DNA from 3 places in the Shewanella sp. CAL98-MNA-CIBAN-0140 genome. Region 2 is predicted to be linked to each of the others. Evidence: predicted binding sites of a transcription regulator. Region 2 holds the regulator's gene; each other region holds the start of a gene.

Region 1 (8,166 bases), on a different contig from region 2:
AAATCAGGTGCCGCAACTGTTGCGCCATAGATACTCCAACCAGCAGTTTCTTCATAGGCTTGGATTTCACCATCACCATTGAAGTCTGTCATGCTTGCTGCCGTATATGGACGGTCTGCGTCAGAGATCCCTTTACGGTCTTGGTGGTCAAATGAGAAAGTAATGTTACCTTTGTCCATTTGATAACCAGCGACAACCGAGAATTCTTTACTTGTCAAACCACCGTCTTGGTCACGTGAGCCACCACCAACGTTGAATTCAATACCTTGATAGTTCTTTTTCATGATGATGTTAACAACACCAGCAATCGCGTCAGAACCATAAGTAGAAGATGCACCGTCAGTTAAAATTTCAATACGTTCTACTGCGGCCATTGGGATAGCGTTCAAGTTAGCAGATGCACCACCTAGCGTTGGTGAACCTGGGAAACGCTTACCATCGATAAGTACTAGGGTACGGCTTGAACCAGCACCACGTAAGTTAATCGTTGCTTGCGATTGTGCAGAACTACCTGAACGCTCAGAGAATGAACCGAAAGAGTTTAAGTTACTGTTACGAAGTGCGTCAGCAACTGTAAAGTTACCTTCCATCTTCATATCTTCCGTTGTAATTACGGTAACTGGCGAAGCGCCTTCAAGGTCAGAACGCTTAATACGTGAACCAGTTACCTCGATACGTTCTACTTTTGCGCCATCTTCAGCAGCAAAAGCTACTGGTGCAGCGAATGCAGTTGCAGTTGCAGCTACACCACCGATCAGTGCTAAGCGCACTGATTTAGCTAATACGTTCTTATGCATTGTCTATCTCCCTGGACTTTTATGTCTTTCTTATAATATTGACGACCATTTTAGGTGTCTATCGAATGAGGGGTTGCAACGAATTGACTACAAACACTCAATTGCAGGTGCAATAAAATCACATTTAATACAACTAATCAACATTTGAAACACCGTAAGCGCAAAAGTTAATCAAATGTAATGACTAAAGCTGTTAATAAATATGAACAGAGAGTTTTTTTTATCAATTTAAACAATAACTTGAAATAATGCATGTTCGAAGGAAATAAATACCCAAACCCAAATCAAAAACATAACATCATGTTTTGCTTTACGATTTATTCGAAATTGATATTTTTTTATCATTATGGCAAACATAAAAAATGTTAACGGTTCATAATAGGGATAAGTAGCAGTTGTTTAACATTTTTTATCGGGAGGGGATCTGTCATGACTTTAGATAGTCAGATTTCAGCTATCAAACGATGCTTACCCCCCTGTATTTAATAAATTGTTAATTAATACAAAGAAAATACAGCTCATTCTATCTCGCGCTAAAAGACATAAAGTAGAGGCTTAGGTCAGTAAACTTAAAGCAATATGAGTTGATTATTTACCAGTGAGTCAAAACTTTGTCCACACAGTTGCAAAATAGGCTCTGCGATGGGTTTAATTTGTTTACTAATGTAATATTCATAATCAATATTTTGTGGTTTTGCTTCAATGGCTTGGGCCCCAGTAAGAGTCATGATGTAGCGGATTTGTTGCCCTTTTCGAGTAACGTTGACGTCGCCTAAAATTTCACCAAGCTGTTTAGCCGCTTTTACATGGGGTGATGATTTAGCGGTATAATCTTCAACGTTGCGTCTTAAGCGCTTTTTAAAAATGAGTTCATCGTCTCTGGCACCATTGTTAATGGCCGCGATCTCATTGCTCAGGTAATCAATGATATCTTCACCTTTGAAAAACAGTTCATATAAATGATATTGCATCCTACGCGCTATCGGGCTCCAATCACTTCTCACCTGCTCCATGCCTTTAAACGTCAGCTTCAATTGCTGCTCATCATTGAACACCGCACCGACATAACGCTTTTTGCTGCCTTCATCTGAGCCCCTAAGCGTGGGCATAATAAACTGTTCAAAATGTGTTTCAAATTCAAGTTCAAGATAACTGCTTAATTGGTATTCTTGTGCGCACCAATCAAGCCAACGTTGAGTAATTGATACCGATAGGTGTTTACCGACAGCTTGAATATCTTTGATGCCATGATTATTCCCTAACCACACAAATGTGGAATCAGTATCACCATAAATCACCTGATAGCCGCATTCTTCTATCCATTGTTTGGTCAGTTTCATTATTTGATGACCGCGCATGGTAATAGAACTGGCTAATTTTGCATCATGAAATACGCAGCCTCGAGAGCCAAGCACGCCATACAATGAATTCATAATGATTTTTATCGCTTGCGATAAAGGGGCATTTTTATCACGTTTAGCCCGCTCTCTTTGTTCTGCAAGGCTGGCGACTAATGCTGGTAAGATGGGCTTGTCCCGGCTAAATTTAGCGCCTAAATAGCCATCCACGGCGGTGGTATCATTGTGTAAACTTGTCGCATGTAACCCTTCGACTAAGCCTTTAGGATCGATAAGGAATGTTCTGATAATCGACGGATACAGGCTTTTAAAGTCTAATACTAAGACATCTTTATAATAACCAGGGATAGAGGACATCACATAGCCGCCAGGGCTTTCTAAACCCTCACTTGCGGGGAATGCTGGTGCCACAAAGCCACTTCGATGTAAGTGTGGTAGATATAAATGATAAAATGCCGCAATCGATGCGCCAACGCGGCCAAACTCCAAGCCGGTTAACTTAGCGCGTTCAAGTGCAAAATCTAATAGCTGGGTTTTTTCAAAAATATCCCACACTAAGCGACAATCAGTCATGTTATAAAAAGCCAGTGCATTTTTATCTTGCTCAAACAAATGAGTAATTTGTTGACCACGATTTTCAACATGGTCAATGGCTTTACCTTCAGCCAATAATTGCCGCGAAACCGTCTCTAACGAAAAGCTATCAAATTGATAAAACGCGGCTTTAAGCCAATCAATACCATCTAAGACTACACGCCCAGGTAGAGATAATGTCTCAGGTCGATATTTGTCGGCCACTTTCCAACTCAGTTCGCTATTACCTCGGCCTATGATTAATGGAATTTGATGTAAAACACAGCGTTTGAACAACAAGGCTAAATCAAAGGTCACCACAGCCCAGCCGATAATAATATCGGGATCATAGTCGCTAAACCACGCAATTAATCGATGGATAAGTTCAACTTCATCCTTAACCCAAATGATAAAGTCATGACACTCTGGTTGTGGTTCGCCCACCATAAACACGCATTGATAATCGGCACCATACAAACCAACCGAATAGAGTTCGCCGGCAAAACTGCACTCAAAATCCAACGAAATCATCTTCAACGGTATCGAGGCAAGTGGGTTTGTGGGCATTTTTCTGACACGATTAATCGATAACACTGGAATGGTTGAAGCGGGATTAACCTCTTGATAATGCCCTATGCATTCAATATCTAAGGCGATAAAACGCTCAATAAGGTAGCGTTGCTCAGGCCTTATATCGGCTTCAAATAAACTAATATCGACATCATTAGCAATGCGACTGAGTAATTTTAATTGCGTATTTGACTTAAGATACAAGGCACTAATGGGCTCATGGGCAAAGCTCATCAGTGATATCGATTGCGCTTTAAGCGCAAAACCGACGGTGTTAATTAATTGATTGACGTCTTGTTGACGGCAAAAACATATCACCTCACTGTGATAAAGTTCTGCTAAGACAGGACCCTGAGCGGTTTTGATATAATACTGGAGGACTAATTGCCCATGACGATAAATAGCATGGCGAGTTAATACTTGTCCCATCACATTGGTATAAGTAGGTTGATGATTTGTCGGCTTCACTACGGGTTTGAATTCCTGCACAAGTTTACTCAATTTGATTTATTACTTCGTGGCATGCTAATTCACTGTTATTATGTACAGCATAATTCAGTCTATGTAGAAATCATACTTCCTATGCTAGCGGATAATATAAAAAGTCAAATTCGCACCATTTATAAAGAAATTGCCGCATCTATGCCGCAATTTCGTTCTCGTCGCGAACAAAACTATATGGTAGCGGAAATCTCTAAAACTTTAGCAGGTGAGTATGACAAAGACCGTCGTATTATTGTGGTTGAGGCGGGTACGGGTATTGGTAAATCCTTGTCCTATATATTAGGCACGATACCTTTAGCTATCGCCAGTAAAAAGAAAGTCTGCATTGCCAGTGCAACCGTAGCACTTCAAGAACAATTACTGCATAAGGATCTGCCTTATTTTTTACAACAATCAGGTATTGAGTTTAAGTTTGGTTTAGTCAAAGGTCGTCAACGCTATGTGTGTTTAGCCAAACTTGAAGCCATGATTGGTGCACAAGACAGCTCACAAATAGCCATGTGGCAAACTAAACCCGATCAGAGTCAAATTAATGAATTACAAAAATTACATCAAGATTTTCATCAAAAACGCTGGAATGGCGAAATCGATACCTTAGAGCATCCTATTCCTGATTTTTTGTGGCAACAAATTTGTTGTGATAAGCACAGTTGCCATCGTCAAGTGTCGGCTCACCATAATTGTCCGTTTCATAAAGCCCGTGAAGATGTCGACACTTGGGATGTATTAATTGTTAACCACAGCCTGCTATTTGCCGATTTAGAGCTCGGCGGTGGCGTCATTTTACCTGAACCAGAAGACATGTTTTATGTCATCGACGAAGCTCATCACCTGCCCCTTGTTGCCAGAGATTTCTCCAGTGCGCAAGCGACACTGCGGGGAGCATGTGATTGGTTAGATAAGGCATCAAAAACCTGTTCAAAATTACAAAATCAACTTAAAACCACCCATATTATCGCTCCAGTTCAAGCGATGCTCGATCACGCCACAGAATTAACCAATTTACTGACCCAAGTGGCTCATTATTGTGATACTCAACCCCAGCTATTTGCCAATCCGGAATCTAGGCTTCGTTTTGAACACGGTAAGTTACCGCAATCATTATTAATACAGGCAGAAAATCTTGCGACGGCATCCGGCGCCGCGGTAAAGCAATTTAATAAAGTGGTCTCAGTCTTAAATGAAGCCATCAAAGATGGTGAGGTGCCTAAACATCAGTCGGAAGGGTTATTGTCTGAAACCGGCTTCATCTTACAAAGGCTAGATAACTTACATAAGCTATGGAAGATGATGGCCAAAGAAGACAGCAAAAAAGGCGCGCCTATGGCACGTTGGGCGGAGTTAATTACCGGCAAACAACAAGATTATTTATTTTGTTCATCACCCATAGAAGTCGGCTTTATGCTTGAATCCATGTTATGGCAAAAGGCTGCTGGAGTGGTATTGTGCAGTGCCACGCTGCGGGCGTTAAATAGCTTCAACCATTTTGCCCACCAAGTCGGATTATCAATCAACGATGGCAGTCGCTTTTTAGCCTTACTATCGCCTTTTGACTATGAGAATAATGCAACCTTATTCATTCCTCAAATGGTTAATGAACCTACCAACGATAATTACACCGCCGAACTGGCACAACATATTGTGACATTAATCGATGGTGAAATGGCCACCTTAGTGCTGTTTGCATCATATTGGCAAATGGACAAAGTGGTTGAATTCGTCGAAGGTAAAATCCCTAAGGACCAGCTTTTTGTTCAAGGTGCAATCCCGCGCCAGCAAATATTAACGCAGCACAAAAAACGTTGTGATGAGGGGCTACCCAGTGTTATTTTCGGCACCGGCAGTTTTTCTGAGGGCCTTGATTTACCGGGAGACTATTTAACAAACTTGATCATCACCAAGCTCCCGTTTGCGGTTCCTACATCACCGGTAGAACAAGCTCACGCCGAATATGTAAAAGTAAAAGGCGGTAACCCATTTTTACAGCTGACAATTCCCGATGCTTCACGTAAATTAGTCCAAAGTTGTGGCCGACTGTTACGAAATGAGCAAGATTATGGCCGAGTGACCATTTTAGACCGTCGTTTGGTCACTAAACGTTATGGCAAATCATTAATTGATGCCCTTCCTCCTTTTAGACGTGTTATCGAATAGGTATTGAGTTGGATTTATTATTAGACCCTAGCCATTGGGCTGTATTAGCGGTCATCGGTATTATTGCTGGTTTTATTGACGCCATAGTTGGCGGTGGTGGGCTTCTTTCTATTCCGGCATTGCTGACCGTCGGTATTCCACCACATTTAGCCTTAGGGACCAATAAACTTGCTGCTTGTTTTGGCTCTCTTACCTCAAGTTACACCTTTTATAAACAACATTTATTTACTCCTGCATTATGGAAAGCGTGCTTTTTTGCCACACTGATAGGATCTATTGCAGGTTGTGGTTTAGTGTTTCTTATTGATGCTAAATGGTTAGAGAAAATATTGCCATTGCTGATTATTAGTATCGCGATTTACACCTTATTGAACCCCAAAGCCATGGGCGAAAAAAATATAACTGTCCCCAAATCTCGCTCGCCAAAGTACAAACAGATTAGCCAAGGTTTTATTTTGGGTGGATACGATGGTTTTGCAGGACCTGGTATTGGTGCCTTTTGGACGGTAACGTCTATCTCACTGCATAAGCTCCCTCTACTTCACAGTTGTGGCTTAGCGCGAGTGATGACAGCAGTGAGTAACATTACAGCATTAATTATCTTTGCCTCGGTGGGGCAAGTGCAATGGATGCTTGGCTTGTGGATGGGTGTATGCATGATGGCGGGGTCATTTATCGGCGCAAGAAGCGCGATTCGATTCGGAATACCTTTTATTAAACCAATATTTATTATTATGGTATTGTCGATAGCAGTCCATCTTACGTGGAGTGCATGGGTATGAACACCCAACAATTAGTCTCAATGTTAAAACAGCAGCTCGTGCAGCTTGAACAAGATGCCTTAATTCATGACCAAAATTTGGCACCTTCTCAACGTCAATCATTAAAAGATATTGAACGTTTTAACAGTCAGTTATTTGCCCAACAAGGTGCTCAACTAAGCCCTTGCATTACACAATTACGTAAAGATATCAAACAACTCGAAAAGCAACTTTTCCTTAAATTGGGTAGCAATGTTATCCAACTCAGTTGCGATCGGATTCAAGACCGATTTAGTGCGTTACGCAGAGCCTTGCTTACCACTGACATCAATCTTAAATCCGAACAACAGCGTAAAGCCAGTAATCGGGCTCGATATGCTAAAAAACAACAACAAACAATACAAGACAGTGGCTTTGGTTGGATCGCCAGTAATGTGATGCAAAACAGCCATCAACTCTATGCAGAACTCAATAAACATTTAAATTGGGCAAAAAAAATAGAGCAAAAAATACAACAATTGGAAGCAAATCTTGAATTCTGTCATAGTGATGACAAGATAAAATTGCAAAATGATATCCTATCAACGCATCGTCGTTTAGGAAAATGTAAACAAGCAACCAGTTATATAGAAGAGCGTATTCAACTTTTTGAACGACCTCGACAAATTCACCCACGTTAAGGAGAAACAATGAAATCTTTATTTACCACTAGTGCGCTTTTGGCATTGTTATCGTCATCATCTGTTCTAGCCGCTAATTTGACTATTCCCATGTCTTTTGAGTATCTAGCGCTTGATGGTACAGAGGTTGAAACCAGTATGTTCAACCACCAATCAGATTTAGCGTTAACCAATGGCACCCATAAAATTGCTATTCGTTATTATGATGTGGTTGATGATTCCTTTAGTGATAGCCAAACCTTTGTAAAATCAACGCCTTTAATTTTAACGTTAATGGTGGATGGCGATCATCAATACCAGTTGCAGGCTGCTGAAGGCAAGGTGATCAAAAATCCAAAAGCGTTCGCAAAAAAACCACAAATTAGCATTACTCGTCAAGACAATGGGTCGGTTACTTACAGTGTCAAACAGACCGATTTTACTGACGAATCATTTATGACGAGTCTGTTTCAAAGTAAAAAACAACATGATATTGAAACCTTATCGGCTTCAGCAACGAGTAACGCTAGCCAATCGGTACAAACATTACCGGTAATCGCAGACGTTGCAACAGCGACGATGAGCGCCCCCGATGTCACTCCAGTACCGGCAGCAACGGCTCAGAAACCGAGTCCGGCAAAAGCCGAACAAATGCTGCAGTATTGGTGGTTACAAGCCGATGATAAAACGCGGAAAGAATTTATGGGCTGGGCAATCAAACAACTCTAATCTTGATGTCTATCCCTTTTGTATATCACGCCAGCTATTCACAGCTGGCGTTGCCTAGTAC
Region 2 (8,166 bases):
AGTGATTAACGCCCCCTTGTTAGTCGCCGCACCATTATACAGTTCTAGGCTTAACACTAATTTGGCCAAAGCTACCGGTAAAATAAATACCAGCAGTAATACTATTAATGCTTTATTGCTTTTTTTAGGTAGGGAGTTCATTCCATCTCCTCTTTATCATTTTGATATTATTGTTAAGTTAATTTTTCACGACGAGGCTTAACGTCGAAATTGTCGAAATGCTATCCAGCTCATTAATCCTAAAAAGACTCCTGCCATCGTGAACCATTGCAAGGCATAACCTTGATGCTTGTGCGCCGATAGTGGGATCGGCACCCAGGGTTGAGGTAAGTTATAACTCGGGACATTCTCTGGTTGCAGTACCACAGAGATCAGCGGATGAGCCAACATGTCAGCCAATGCCGCGATGTTGATGTTTTGAAAACGTAGCGGGGCATCTATATCTGCTAACTTCTCCGGATATAATTGATCACTTAATGGGTTGGTTTGCTTTTGGTATACCCGACCCAATAGTGTGTAGTAATCGACTTTTAACGCTGTGAGCTCCGGTAATATTCGACGATCTTTATTTGCTGGAACAAAGCCGAGTTCAACTAATATCCAAGGTTGATCAGGCGTTATCTCAAATACTTGGTAAGCTAAATAGCCCACTTGGCCTTGATACACTTGATTGTCTAACAGCAGTACGGTGTTATTGGCTGGTTTAGCATAAATCGATAAGCGATAACCCGTCAGTAAAGACGCCTCTGGCTGAGAGGCGGTTTGTCGCTTTGATGATTCAACCAATGCCAACATGTCTTCATAAGTGAGAGCTTGCTGCTGTTGGCGCTGAAGTAATGTGCTTTGCCACTCTTGTTTAAACGCTGCCCGTGATAATTGCCATAATCCTAGCTTGACCAATAAGCCAAACACGACCAAAGTAATGATTACCAATAATATTTGAGACACACCCACACTGCTAAAAGGATTGCCTGTGACAACCCCTTTCATTGTTAAGTTAGTTTTAGTCTCGTTGCTTTTATTCATATTATTTAACTTAGGTAGAGCCTTAGTTATTATGGTTAAAGGGCAACATCAGCAACCTATGAGTCATTTTCTAGGTCGCCGAGTGTTGTTTTCTATTGCTGTGATTGTGGTGTTGCTGGTGGCCTTAGGGCTTGGCTACATTCAGCCTAACCCCAGACCTTATTAATGTTGATTTACAACACGTAGACAAAGATGAATAAGCATAACCACACCACATCAACAAAGTGCCAATACCAACTTCCCGCTTGAAAAGCGAAATGCTTGTCGGGCGTAAAATGCCCTTTGACAATTCTGAGTAACAAAATAATTAAGAACAGGGTGCCAATCGTCACGTGCATACCGTGAAAACCGGTTAACAGAAAGAAGGTGTTACCGTATACACCAGAAGAGAGTGTTAGCCCCATTTCTTGGTAAGCATGGCTATACTCTTCAACCTGTAAACCGAGAAATGCAATACCCAAAATAACCGTCAGCGCTAACCAGATGATCAAGGGTTTACGATTGGCTTTTTCGAGGTTGGTATGGGCAAAGTGTAATGTAACCGATGAGGTTAGCAGTATCATGGTGTTGATTAATGGCAAACCCGTCCACGGCATGGCTTCGGTTGCGGTACCATCAGGCGTTTTTACCAGTGGCCAAATAGCCTCAAAGGCAGGCCACAACACTTCATGAGTCATGGCATTATTTGATGCGCCCCCAAGCCAAGGCACTGAAATCATGCGTGCATAAAAGAGTGCGCCGAAAAATGCCCCAAAAAACATAATTTCAGAAAAAATAAACCAGCTCATTCCTTGTCTAAACGAACGATCCATTTGCGCTGAATACAATCCAGCCATGGACTCATCAATAACGGTTTTAAACCAGCCAAAAATCATAAAAATAATGACGGCCAAACCCGCGAGTAAAATGTAACCCCCAGAGGTTTTTTCTGTGGTTAATTGTTGTATATAATTGCCAGCACCAAACGCAATTAAAAATAAACCAATAGCACCTATTATCGGCCACGCACTTTGGGATGGTACATAATAAGGTTGATACTTTGTTGTCATTTTGCTGCTCCTTGCTCTATGTCGATCGCTTGTTTATCGGTGATGTCATAAAGGGTATAAGAGAGAGTCAATGTATTAATGGACGCTGGTAAATCAGGGTCCACGTAAAAAATCAGTGGTAATTCTGCTGTGGCAGACGCTGCTAAGGGTTGTTGATTAAAGCAAAAACATTCCGTTTTATTGAAGTACGCCGCCCCTTGGCCAGGCGATACCGAAGGGATCGCTTGGCCTACGGTGTCGCGTGAAGACAGGTTTTTAACCAAAAATTGTGCGTGAGTAAGCTCACCAGGATGCACGCTTATTTGGTTAACTTTAGGGCTAAATTCCCACGGCATATTTGATTGAACTTGGGTGACAAATTCAATGGTTACGGTTCGGCTTTTATCAACCACCACCGCTTCATAGCTGCTGGCACTATTTTGGGTTTTGCCATTTATACCCAATGTATCGCAGAGCACGTCATAAAGCGGTACCAGCGCAAAACCAAATCCAAACATACCAATTGATCCAGCAATCAGCATGATTAATAACTTACGATTTGATCTTGTTGGTTGCGTCATCTCATTTAATCTCCGGCGGAGTGGTAAACGAGTGATATGGCGCTGGACTGGCAATCGACCATTCTAAGCCTTCTGCTGCTTGCCAAGGATTATCTCCAGCGGGTTTGCCACCCTTAATGCATTTGAGTACCACCGCGAGGAAAATAAACTGAGATAAACCAAATGCGAACCCACCAATTGATACAATTTGATTTACATCGGCAAACTGTACAGCGTAATCTGGGATCCTTCTCGGCATGCCTGCTAAGCCTAAGAAATGCATCGGGAAAAATAGTACATTGACGGAGATAACCGAACACCAAAAATGCCATTTCCCTAAGGTTTCGTTGTACATATGACCGGTCCATTTGGGCAGCCAATAATATGCCGCTGCCATAATGGAAAATATCGCCCCTGTGACCAACACATAATGAAAATGAGCCACCACAAAGTAAGTGTCGTGATATTGGAAATCAGCAGGGGTAATTGCCAGCATCAGACCCGAAAACCCGCCAATGGTGAACAGGATGATAAACGCGACCGCAAAGAGCATCGGTGTTTCAAATGTCATCGAACCGCGCCACATGGTTGCCACCCAATTAAACACTTTCACCCCAGTAGGGACAGCAATTAACATGGTGCAATACATGAAAAATAGCTCTGCAAACACAGGCATACCCGTGGTAAACATATGATGTGCCCACACCAAGAATGACAGCACGGCAATGCTGGCAGTGGCATAAACCATAGAGGAATAACCAAACAATTTTTTACGACTAAAGGTCGGAACAATCGCCGAGATAATGCCGAATGACGGTAAAATCATGATGTAAACTTCAGGATGACCGAAGAACCAGAAAATATGCTGGAACATCACCGGATCGCCGCCACCTGCGGCATCAAAAAAGCTAGTACCGAAAAACTTATCGGTTAACACCATGGTGACCGCGCCCGCAAGCACTGGCATCACCGCAATCAGTAAAAATGCGGTAATAAGCCAAGTCCACACAAACAGCGGTAATTTCATCCATGTCATACCAGGGGCGCGCATATTGACTATGGTCACGATAACGTTAATGGCGCCCATTATCGAACTGATCCCCATCATATGAATGGCAAATACAAACAAAGCGGTGCTGTCAGGACTATAAGTGGTTGAGAGTGGGGCGTAGAATGTCCAACCAAAATTAGGACCACCACCTTCCATGAATAGCGAACCTAGTAACATGGAAAAGGCGAACGGTAAAATCCAAAAACTCCAGTTGTTCATCCGCGGTAGTGCCATGTCTGGCGCACCGATCATCATTGGAATTAACCAGTTAGCTAATCCAGTAAAAGCTGGCATTACCGCGCCAAAGACCATAATAAGACCATGAACTGTGGTCATCTGATTAAAAAAGTTAGGTTCGACTAGCTGTAATCCCGGCTGAAATAACTCAGCTCGAATGACCATAGCCATCGCACCGCCAGTTAGAAACATAATGAAACTAAACCATAAATACAGCGAGCCGATATCTTTATGGTTAGTGGTGAGTAGCCAGCGCATTAGCCCTTTCGGCGCTCCGTGATGATGATCATCATGAGCGGTAGCAATTGTATCGTGCGTTGTTGTGCTCATTGTTTTCCCCTACTGTCCATGGCTAGCGACATCGGCAGCTTGCACCGCCTCGTCAGAATTATTGCCCCACGCATTGCGCTCATAAGTAATCACTGCCGCCATTTTTTGAGGGCTGAGTTGACTACTAAATGCTTGCATTGCGGTGCCTGGTTTGCCGTGCATAACGATATCGATATGTCCGCTAACCGGTCCGCTAACGACAGGGCTGCCAATAAGTGAAGGGAAAGCGCCGGGTAAACCAGCGCCAGAGGCCTGGTGACATGCAGCACAAACAGTGGCATAAACCTGCTCACCTTCAGCTATTAATTGCTCCAAGGTTAAGGTGGGCAGATCTGCCGCTGCAACAACTTCAGGTGTCACAACCTTGGCAACGGCTTCTATAGCTTGAGTGGTTTTTTCTGTGGCCGCATCGGTAATGTCTGTCGTTGTTGCGGCAATGGTACTTGCTGCATCGGCTACGACCTCGATCGGCTCAGTGCTTGACGCGTTACTACTTGAGAAGTTACCCACATCAGCTGCTTGAACAACATCGCCACTGTTGTTGCCCCAAGCATTTCGCTCAAAGGTAATCACTGCGGCAATTTCTATGGCGCTAAGTTGCTTGGCAAAGGCTTGCATTGCGGTGCCTGGTTTACCGTTTAATACAATATTGAGGTGATCGTCAACAGGGCCTTTTATGATAGGACTGCCAATCAATGATGGGAATACACCGGGAAGACCCGCCCCATTAGGTTGGTGACAAGCGGCGCACCGCGCTATGTACACTTGCTCGCCCTGCGTGTTTAGTTCTTCAAGGGACAAGGTTTGTGACATTGATGCGGCTGCAGCGACTGCAGCATTATTGGCCAGTTGTTTTTGTTCAACTAACCAATTATCAAAATCAGTCTCCGATAAGGCTTGTACCACAATAGGCATAAATCCATGGTCTTTACCGCATAACTCAGCACATTGACCGCGATAAGTTCCAGGCTTATCAATACGAGTCCAGGCTTCGTTGATAAAGCCTGGGTTGGCATCTTTTTTAACCGCGAAAGCGGGTACCCACCATGAGTGGATAACATCATCAGATGTCATCAAGAAACGCACCTTTTGATTGATGGGCAGTACTAGCGGCTTATCGACTTCAAGGAGGTAATTTTCGCCTTTGGCCTCACGGCCATCAATTTGCTCTCTGGGGGTGGATAATGAGCTGTAAAATTCGATGTCTTTATCAAAATAGCTGTAGTGCCATTTCCACTGTGACCCAGTAATTTTGATGGTCAGATCGGCATCGCTGGGATCTTCCATGGCAATTAAGGTTTTAGTGGCTGGAATAGCCATTCCGATTAAGATAATGAAAGGGATGACGGTCCAAGCAATTTCCACTTTGGTACTTTCGTGAAAATTGGCCGCAACGGCACCTTTTGATTTGCGGTGATAAATCATCGAATAAATCATGATCCCAAACACCACTAACCCAATAGCACAACAGATGTAAAGAATCGTCATATGGAGGTCATAAACCTTACCACTGATATCCGTCACGCCTTGGGTCATGTTGAGGGGCATTTCTGTTGCCCCAAGCGGAAGTGCTACCCACACAACCAATAAAAAATACAACCATTGCTTCACAAGACTACTCCCCTGCTAATTGCAAAATAGCAACTACAAAGAAAAGTCACACAGTAAATCTCAGCTCTATGCAAACTCTTCGGTTCCCGAAAAAAGCTTGATGAACTCAAAGTACTCTGGTGGTTGTATACAGACTGTCTACGCTTTTATTGTTAGCTGTGCACCACGCTTGTACCTACGACTGAACTTATCAATTTCTATTTGGATTATTTGTCTGACAGTAATCTTGATTACTGTCATTTTATCCAATTAAAGATGAAGAATGTTTCATCCTTGTTAACCACATTACTTGTAGATTAAACATTGATCAAGATCACTTTGTTGGTAAATAGGCTAAAAAAAGATGAAAAAAAGCCCTGAATTCAATGCAGGGCTTGGTAATTAAGGATTTATGCTTAGTGAAATGAGCAAAAATTACCTGCTCCACTTGTTAATGTAGAGTTAACAAGTTGATGTTTGTGAGGTAAGTGAGCATTCACATTTTCAATTACCACGCCTAATGCTCGCGCGCTCTTAGCGACAATTTCCAATCGACGACTATCGCGAGCATCGAGTGAACTTGTCCAAGTAACCACTGCACTAGAAGTTCCGCTCGTGAGAGCTTTTTCCATGGCCCATAATGTTTCGACTTCATCTTTGGTGTGCACCAGTAAAATACGATCCATTCTCACTCCAGCACTGGCCAGCATATGCTTATAGCCTATGTGAGGTGGACTAATTAATACAATCCATCTGCCTTGTTGGCTCAACGTCGCCAGTTGGCTACACAATTGACTCAGTTCTGCTTCACCTTGGGTGACAGTTTGTAATGTTTGAATGGTTTGGTTGCCATGCAGATCTGTTTCAGTTAAATCTACCCATAAGCCTGGGTGACGTGGCGCTACGCCCATTAGTTTGTTCATGACCAATCTCCATTACGGATAACGCCAACTGCAAGCCCTTCGATGGTTAGGCTTTGGCAACTTAAATCTACTTTTATCGGGTTATAATCTTCATTTTCTGCATGCAGATAAATCATATTACCTTTTTGTTCGAATCGTTTTACGGTGACGTCATCATCAACACGCGCCACCACAACCTGACCATTACGCGCTTGTTGCATTTTATGTACAGCGAGCAAGTCGCCTTCTAAAATACCAATGTTTTTCATGCTATCACCACGAACCCGTAATAAAAAATCTGCGGCGGGTTTAAACATATTTGGGTCGACTTGATAATATTGTTCTACATGCTCTTGCGCCAAAATAGGCTCTCCAGCAGCAACTTGTCCAATGAGTGGCAGACCGATTTCAAGCTGTTCTTCATGAGGTAAACGAATACCTCTCGAGGTACCAGGTATGATCTCGATAAAACCTTTTTTGGCTAATGCTTTTAAATGCTCTTCGGCGGCATTAGCACTTTTAAAGCCAAGACGACTCGCAATTTCAGCACGAGTGGGTGGCATACCTGTTTCGGTGATATTGTTTTTAATTAAGTCTAAAATTTCTGCTTGGCGCGGCGTTAACGGTCTCATGATGGTTCCTGTCTTTTTATACAGTGACTGTCATTATACACAGTGTTTTTGTTCGTGCAAGTATTAACCAACTCTTTTTTGAATATTGTTGGTCAAGTATCATTCAACAACCTGTTTCTATTAGTTATTGTGTATTGATTGTCTGATGTTATTTCTGATAGTGAGAACTCAAGCGTAAAGATAAATCGGTCTGATAGTGTAAGCAGGCTGGTTTCTGGTATCCTATACGACAATATTACAGTGGCTTATGTTGCGAAAATAACCATGTCAAAACCAGATTCAATATTTTTACGAGCGTTAAAATGGATTCAAAAATCGATGGTACTCACGGTTGTTGTGCCACATGATCCTTTTGACGATCTTAATTTAGATCCATCTAAACCTCTGATTTATGTTATGAAAACAGAATCAATCAGTGATGCCGCTGCATTAAGCGAAATCACTGAGAGCTTTGGTATGCCCAGTCCATATGAGCCACTGCAATTGGATGGCCTCAAAGTATCACGCATCGTTTGTCTTGAAGGCCGCAAACCGCTTTTTGGTAAACGCGAAAGCGGTGAAAAATTTATTAATAGTTTTACCAGTCTGTTAGCGCTTCATCGTCAATGTCCTGAGTTAGATATTCAGTTGGTGCCTGTGAGCCTTTATTGGGGTCGCACACCGGGTAAAGAAGATGACAGCATGAAAGCGGCTTTTTTTGAAAGGGAAAACCCGACCTGGCTGCGAAAATGGCTAATGATTTTGTTTCTAGGTCGCCACAATTTTGTACAGTTTTCTAATGCATTATCGCTTCGTCTTATGGCTGATGAA
Region 3 (8,166 bases), on a different contig from region 2:
ATGGAAAATGTACGATGACTTTATAACTTACTGGCTGTTCGTCATGGGGGGAATTACTCGCAAACAGCAACATGGTTTTACAATGGGAGTCTTGCTGACGCGCTTTGAGCGCCGCAATACCAACATGCTTACTTAACGCTTGTAATAATGACTCATAATCGGTGATGCGCTCGCCCACACTGCGGGTGGAGAAAATTTGCTTTTTATCAGCCCTCGCCTCATCCCATTGTTTACACACTTGGCCGTTAAGCTCGCGCACCGTACGCTCTATTTCAATACTAAACTGCTTTCTCGCAAGACTGGGCGGCATAGAGGCGAGATCAAATGCGCTGCGAATATTGATTAACGCAAGCTTGTTACTCATCTTCCTGCCAATTCCCCATACTTCTGCAACCGCCAACTGTTTTAAAATGTCGGTACGTTGCTGCATAGTCTCGATAACGCACACACCTTGGTATCCCTGGATTTTTTTAGCGGCGTGATTAGCAATTTTAGCCAAGGTCAAGGTTTCGGCTATGCCAACACAAACAGGTAGGCGCGCTTCTTTCCAAACCGCGCGGCGGATTAACTGACCTTGGGTATGCAGGCATTTGATCGCGGGATAACAATGCTTAAAAGACAGAAAGCTTTCATCAATCGAATACACATGCTGCTCTGGGGCAAAACGGCCTATTATTGCCATCATCTTTGCCGATAAATCGGCATACAATTCATAATTAGATGAGCAAACGATGACATTGCGCTGGGCGCATAAGGCTTTAACTTGAAAATAAGGTAAAAACTTTTGAATGCCAGCCTCTTTTGCATGTCGATTAGCGGCCACAATACAGCCATCATTATTGCTGAGCACAATCATCGGTCTACCACGCCAATCAGGACGAAACACCTGTTCAGCACTGCAATAAAAAGCATTGGCATCGACTAAGGCAAACATTTTACCTACTCTTATTTGCTTACAAGCAGTGGGCTTTGACGATGACAACGAATTGAGCGGGTCACCACGCCTTCAATACTAAAATCATCATAGTCGCAGATGGTCACTGGTAAATATTGCTCATTCGATGACACTAGCATTCGCCGTGGCATGTCGAGAATTTTACACACAAATTCACCATTAAAATTAGCCACAATCACATCGCCGCTTTTCGCGGTTTCATGGCGATCGACAATCAATAAATCGCCATCGAAGATCCCCACCCCTTGCATCGACTCGCCCTGGGCTAAGCCAAGAAAAGTCGAACTGGGATGCTGGATTAATATCTCATCAAGACTTAAGCCTAATTGAAGGTATTCGGCTGCAGGGCTTTCAAAGCCAGTAATACCGGCACTCGCTGCAATAGGAATAATGCGCATATGACAACCTCGCACACTTATAACGTGTACTGTATAAAAACACAGTACATCTTACCGCTAAATTTAGTTGGTGCAAGTTTATTTATTTTTTCTTGCGCCATGCGCTGTGCTCTTCAAGCATTGGAGTGGTTTTTATTGAACTTTAGACGCCGCTACACGGCAACCTTATCTGTTGTTTATGAAAGAATATGTTCAAGGTCAAAATATAATCAGAGTGATTGGTCTACACTGATCATCAGTACAAGAATTAACCTAGTTCGTGTATAGCGTAACCAATAGCATTATTTTTCCCTTTGCTCGGGGTCTAGTATGACACTCGCTACATTCCACATTGATATGCAAGATGATAACTGTTCACTGCATCTTACGGGTGATTGGCAATTGGGCCAAGCGCCACTGGGCGCGGATATTTGCGCTACGCTACCCTCTGCTTGTCATTCCGTCACATTAATCACCACAGAGTTGTCGCACTGGGACTCAAGTCTCGCCATTGCCTTATTACAATTGTCACGTTGGTGTGAACAACAACAAATCGCCTTAAATGTAAAAGACACCCCACAAGGATTACAGCAATTATTACAACTTGCTACCGACGTTCCTGTTTATCAAGCAACGAATGATAGTGCCATTGGCGGATTATTAGCAGCCTTACGTAGCTGGCTTATTGTGCAAGGTTTACAAGTACACGACGGATTAGTGTTTGTTGGTGAGAGTTCACTGGCATTGGGTCGTTGGTTCAGAGGCAAAGCCAGTACTCGTCGCAGTGATATCGTGTTTTTTATAGAACAAGCGGGACCTAAAGGATTGGCTATTGTCACCTTAATTAGCCTGCTTGTGGGAATGATATTGGCCTATTTAGGCTCGGTACAGCTGCGGCAATTAGGGGCTCAGGTGTATGTTGCAAATTTAGTGGCTATCGGGATGGTGCGTGAAATGGGCGCGCTCATGACAGGCGTTATCATGGCTGGCAGAACAGGGGCTGCTTATGCAGCGCAATTAGGCACAATGCAGGTCAATGAAGAAATTGATGCTCTGCGCGTAATGGGCATTTCGACCATGGAATTCCTGGTTTTACCTCGATTATTGGCATTGATTTTTATTATGCCACTGATGTGTATTTATTCAGATGTGATCGGCATGATCGGCGGTGCGATTGTTGCCAATGGCATGGGCGTAAGTTACACCCAATATATTTTGCAAACCCAGATTGCGATCGATTGGGTAGACATTTCCACCGGTTTGATAAAAAGCCTCATTTTTGGCTTTCTGATTGCTATAGCGGGTTGTCAGGCAGGCCTTCTTTGCGGTCGAGATTCTAATGCCGTTGGTTTAGCCACCACCAACGCTGTGGTTAAGGCGATTGTCTTTCTTGTGGTCTCTGACGCCGCGCTTAATATTTTGTTCGATAAATTAGGGATCTAATGATGGTTGATGATGCCTTTATCAGTGTTCGCAATCTTTGTGTCGGTTATGGCACTACCGAAGTGCAACGACAGTTAACCTTCGACATTCACAAGAATGATATCTTTTTTGTCATTGGCGGAAGTGGTTGCGGCAAAACGACCTTGCTTAAATCAATGGTAGGACTGTTAACTCCGCTCAAGGGTGAAGTACGCTATCAAGGTAAAAACTTTTATGACGCAGATGAACCGGCGCAAGTGGCTATGCTTAAAGACTGGGGCATTACCTTTCAAACTGGGGCGTTGTTTTCCAGTATGTCACTTGCTGAGAATGTCGCTTTACCGCTGCAACTTTATACCGACCTTTCGGAGCGGCAAATCGCTGAAGCCGTGGCCTATAAACTTGCATTAGTTGGCTTAGCCGGGTTCGAGAAATTTTATCCTGCCGAGTTAAGTGGCGGCATGCACAAACGCGCAGGGTTGGCGCGCGCGATTGCACTGGATCCACAATTGTTGTTTTTTGATGAACCCTCTGCAGGATTAGACCCCATTAGTTGTATGCGCTTAGATCATTTAATAGTGCAAATCTGCCAAGCACTTGATTCGACCGTGATTATCGTGTCGCACGAGCTGCCCAGTATATTGTCAATCGGTACCCGCTGTGTGTATCTGGATAATCAAACCAATACCATGCTCGACTGTGGCGATCCGAGAGAATTAAAACTTAACAGCAGCCAACCTCGGGTGCGACAATTTCTCAATCGTGCTGACAAAGTGGAGGCATCATGAGTAAAAGCCAGCGACTTCCTCTTGCGATTGGTGCCTTTATTCTGGGCGCTATTATCTTAGTGTTTATTGCACTGTTATTCTTTTCTGGAGGACGGATATTTGCCGAAAAAGCCCCCGTAGTGATGTTTTTCAACAGCTCAATCCAAGGGCTTCAGGTGGGCGCCCCCGTGAAGTTAAAAGGGGTTGTGATCGGTGAAATAAGCGATATCAGTATCGATTTCCCCAATAACAATAGCCAAGGTATTACCGCCGCTGTTCATGCTAATTTGTTGTTGAAACGCATCAATCTAAAGGGTATTCAAGTGGGCGAAGAGTTTTTCTTCCACGCCATCGATAACGGTTTACGTGCCCAGTTGAATTATCAGAGTTTATTAACTGGACTCCTCTATGTTGAGTTAGATTTTTATCCCAGTACTTTGCCTCAGTTTCATGGTGGAAACAACGCCATATTAGAGCTGCCAACCATAGAAACTGATTTCGAATCCTTGTCAAAAGATTTGCAATCTTTGAACCTTAAAAGCTTAGTCAATAATGTTGATAATTTGGCCCAACAACTCAGCGACATAGCTGCCAGCGGACAAATACAACAGGCACTGGAAAGCTTTGACAGTGCGGCTAACGCAGTCAAAAACACCGCTGTTCACATCGATACGACTCAGGCTACGTTAGGACAACATAGTGCTGAAGTTCTGGTCAAACTGGATAATCTACTTGTCCAATTGAACCAAGATGAACCTAAGGTTATTCAATCACTTGATCACAGTTTGACGGCATTACGCGAGACATTATTAAGCATTAATCAGCTCACATCCCAAGCGGGTAATTCACTTGCTCAAGATTCGCCGCTATTAATCAAGTTAGATAACACGCTAGAAGAAATTCACCGCGCCGCGCGATCACTACGCAGTTTGAGCGAAACCTTAGATGAACAGCCTGAGGCCATCATCCGCGGCAAAAAAACCATACCTTTAGGAGAATAACGTCATGAAATTTGGGTCGTGGTCAATTCATTGGGGAGCCTGCCTACTTGCGCTTAGTCTGCTTTTTGGCTGCCAAAGCTCACCCACGAAACAGTATTTTGTGCTCACGGCTATCCCCAGCCAAATTGAAGCGGGCAGTACACGCTTAGATCGTGATATTGGTATTGGGCCAGTCGAGATTGCTGAGTATCTTAACTTCACTCAGGTGGTGTACCAGCGGGAAGATGGCAGTTTGCAAAGATTCACCAATAGCTATTGGGCTGAACCACTAGACCAAGGCATTAGTCGGGTCATTCGTCTTAACCTTAGCCAAGGCGATCGCAGTCGTAACTTGATATTGTTTCCTTGGCGAGCAGATAACCGTCCTCAATACAGCATAAAAATTAAAATCATCAGTCTCAATCGTGATGGCGTCAACGCCAGAATGAATGCTAATTGGGAACTAATAGATATCCCATCAAACCGTCATATAGAACGACAACATTTTGCGGCGACGACTGAGGCAGGCTCAACAGCCGCTGAATTGGTTAACGCGTACAGCTATTTATTAGCTCAATTGGCTCAGGAAATTGATAAATCGCTGCAACGACTGCCTAATTAAGCGACCGCATGACGATCTGGTTAACTAAGTTCTGATTAAAAAGTAATAGGCTGTGACAACGTCACTCATTGCATGGTATGTAGCCGCTGGATCACCTATGCAACGAAACAAAAGATAACCTGAGGTTAGTTAGCGTTAGCGAGGCACCGATAATATTGTCAGCGCTTATACCTTATCCATCAGCGTCATCATGCTGGCTATTGAAGCGTGAAAACCATGTTCATATTGCAGTCACTAAAATTTGCTAACAATTCAAATATTGACATTTTTTGTCAATCTTTCAAGATAACCTGGCAAATAATTCTGTCAACACATTGGCTAAGGAAAACGATAACAATGAATAGATCCTTAATTGCGATTGGATTAACAACGGCACTATTAACGGGTTGTGGCGTATCTGATACAAATAACACTAAACTTGCAACCGTGACCTCACCTGCACCAGCTCAAGCAGAGTTAGGTACTTTTGGGGTAGACTTAGCCGCGCGTAATGAAGCGGTTAAACCTGGCGATGACTTTTTTATGTATTCAAGTGGCACTTGGTACGACAACTTTGTCATGCCAGCCGACAAAACCCGTTATGGCGCCTTTAATGCGTTGGCTGAGCGCAGTGAACATCAAGTCAAAGCGATTGTTGACGATATTGCCAGTCGCAGTGACTTAACTGCAGAAGAGCAATTAATTGCTGATTTTTATCATGCCTATATGGATACCGAGACCATCAATAAGTTAGGTATCACGCCCATTAAAGGTACCTTAGATCAAATTGCCGCGATAAACTCAACTCAAGACTTAACTAAAGTCTTCGGCGAGGCTTGGCTTACCGGTGCATCATCACCGATTGACGGAGGCATGTGGTTTAACCGTTTAGATCCTAATCAATATGAAATGACTCTCGGTGCCGGAGGTTTAGGTTTACCTGACCGTTCATACTACTTAGAAGAGAGTGAGCGCTTTGTGAATATCCGCAAAGCTTATGTGGATCATATCGCTAAAATGCTGGCTTTTGCTGGCATAAATGACGGCGAAAAACGTGCCCAGGCCATTCTTGTGCTCGAAACTAAAATAGCACAAGCCCAATGGCCTAGAGAAAAGCGCCGTGATCGCGACTTAACCTTAAACCAAGTTAAACGCGAAGATCTTGCTCAGCAATACCCAGGATTTGACTGGGATTTATACTTTGCGCAAACGGGTTACCAAGTACCACAACTCAATATCTCTGAGCCTGAGCCAGTTAAGGCTATGATTGGCTTGATAAACCAACAGCCATTAAGCGTATGGCAAGACTATCTGACCTTCCACACCGTCACTAATAACGCAGGGTTACTGTCAGAAGACATTTTCAATACTAACTTTGCTTTTTATGGCAAAGAATTAACTGGCCAAGAGCAACCTCGTCCTCGCTGGAAACGCGCGGTAGAAGAAATGTCAGGCACCCAATCATTAGGCTTTGCGATTGGTAAAGTGTTTGTATCGCGTTATTTCCCTGAGTCGTCTAAAAAGCAAATGGCCGAATTAGTCGAAAACTTACGCACTGCATTGGGTCAGCGTATTGATGGTTTAGAGTGGATGGGCGATGATACGAAAGTTAATGCTCATGCTAAGCTAGCAGCATTTAACCCTAAAATTGGTTATCCAGATGTATGGCAACAATTTGATGGCTTAACCCTAACTAAAAATGATTTAGTGGGTGACATTAAAAATTTACGCCAATACTTCCAAGCCGACAGCGTAGCGAAAGAACTGCAAAAAACCGACCGTAATCGTTGGGGTATGACCCCGCAAACGGTGAATGCATATTACAACAGCTCATTTAATGAGATTGTGTTTCCTGCGGCTATTTTACAACCACCCTTTTTTGATCCCAACGCAGATGCCGCGGTTAACTATGGCAGTATTGGTGCAGTAATTGGTCACGAAATGGGTCATGGTTTTGATGATCAAGGCTCTAAGTCAGATGCGAATGGCATTCAACGTAACTGGTGGACCGATGAAGACCGTGCCGCCTTTGATGCCAAAGCCGATAAGCTTGCTGAGCAATACAGCAAATATGAGCCGATCCCAGAAAACTTTGTCAACGGACGTAACAGCCTAGGTGAAAACATCGGCGACGTGGGCGGCATCGCAATGGCTTACCATGCTTACAAGTTAAGCTTAAACGGTAAAAAAGCCCCAGTCATTGATGGCGTTACTGGCGATCAACGCTTCTTTTTAGCCTGGGCTCAAGTGTGGAAAGAAAAGCGCACCGAGCAAAGCATGTTAACTCAGTTACGTGCAGGCACCCATGCCCCCGGTCGTTACCGCGCCCTTGCCCCACGTAACCACGATGCGTGGTACAAAGCTTTTGATGTTAAACCAGATGACAAGTTGTACTTGCCTGAAGATCAACGGGTACGTATTTGGTAGTTTGAGTACGTAAATAACTGCAATAACGTGCCTCGGTTGCAACAAGCATCCGTCACAATACAAAAAGGCCAGTCAGTTACTGACTGGTCTTTTATTATCACACTCTGCGCTAATACTTAAACAAATATCAGCAACCTTGTGACTCATGACAGAGGCCAATAAAGGCCTGGATAAACAGTCAGCTTGATTAATCAGTTGCTGGTAATATCGTTTGCACACTTTACAAGTCGGTGAATAATTTTCTCTTGATAAGCTTTAACCGTAGAGAAGCTTTGTATTTTCATAAATAAGTCCGAGGCAGTTTCCTTGGATACACCCGTTAAATTAACCCCCTTATACAGTGCTGGTACCGTGTTTTGTTTCATGGCATTATCTGCAAATATTAAATTTAATTTGACTACACGGGCCAACTCTTCTTGATAGAGAAAAAATTGCCTTAAATGTGTATTCTCTATTTTGGCAGTTTTGGATCTGTCTATTGTTAAAATCTCGTCAATGAGTCGGTTTAATCTACTACGAAATTTAATCGCTTCATCCATAACCTCAAGCCATTTTATTTCAGTACTTGATAACAAAGCCAAGAAATACAATGTGCGTGCTTTGTTATAATTAATGAACCCTGGCCACATAACATCTT

What was found. Region 2 encodes LexA, which represses DNA repair genes until DNA is damaged. Its sites were predicted from a motif close to TACTGTATNNNNATACAGTA; they were not measured.
Region 1: a site for LexA is predicted at 3,830-3,849, ahead of dinG (ATP-dependent DNA helicase DinG). Genes of this name have one in related genera too.
Region 3: a site for LexA is predicted at 1,381-1,400, ahead of AAEY93_RS13920 (LexA family protein). Genes of this name have one in related genera too.

What each region holds. Positions count from the first base shown of each region.
Region 1 is NZ_JBEOPI010000003.1:148,700-156,865, forward strand. It holds gene AAEY93_RS02855 (TonB-dependent receptor domain-containing protein) at 1-797, opposite strand, end outside; gene AAEY93_RS02860 (DNA polymerase II) at 1,367-3,766, opposite strand; gene dinG (ATP-dependent DNA helicase DinG) at 3,881-5,956, shown strand; gene AAEY93_RS02870 (TSUP family transporter) at 5,965-6,738, shown strand; gene AAEY93_RS02875 (primosomal replication protein) at 6,735-7,397, shown strand; gene AAEY93_RS02880 (DUF2057 domain-containing protein) at 7,407-8,105, shown strand; gene AAEY93_RS02885 (histone deacetylase family protein) at 8,108-8,166, shown strand, end outside.
Region 2 is NZ_JBEOPI010000021.1:40,681-48,846, forward strand. It holds gene AAEY93_RS12200 (redox-active disulfide-containing membrane protein) at 1-141, opposite strand, end outside; gene AAEY93_RS12205 (SURF1 family protein) at 199-1,026, opposite strand; gene AAEY93_RS12210 (DUF2909 domain-containing protein) at 974-1,192, shown strand; gene AAEY93_RS12215 (cytochrome c oxidase subunit 3) at 1,200-2,075, opposite strand; gene AAEY93_RS12220 (cytochrome c oxidase assembly protein) at 2,072-2,635, opposite strand; gene ctaD (cytochrome c oxidase subunit I) at 2,637-4,232, opposite strand; gene coxB (cytochrome c oxidase subunit II) at 4,242-5,843, opposite strand; gene AAEY93_RS12235 (cell division inhibitor SulA) at 6,239-6,745, opposite strand; gene lexA (transcriptional repressor LexA) at 6,742-7,356, opposite strand; gene plsB (glycerol-3-phosphate 1-O-acyltransferase PlsB) at 7,621-8,166, shown strand, end outside.
Region 3 is NZ_JBEOPI010000026.1:2,712-10,877, reverse strand. It holds gene AAEY93_RS13925 (Y-family DNA polymerase) at 1-934, opposite strand, end outside; gene AAEY93_RS13920 (LexA family protein) at 946-1,353, opposite strand; gene AAEY93_RS13915 (MlaE family ABC transporter permease) at 1,663-2,775, shown strand; gene AAEY93_RS13910 (ABC transporter ATP-binding protein) at 2,775-3,542, shown strand; gene AAEY93_RS13905 (MlaD family protein) at 3,539-4,522, shown strand; gene AAEY93_RS13900 (PqiC family protein) at 4,527-5,123, shown strand; gene AAEY93_RS13895 (M13 family metallopeptidase) at 5,460-7,529, shown strand; gene AAEY93_RS13890 (hypothetical protein) at 7,721-8,166, opposite strand, start outside.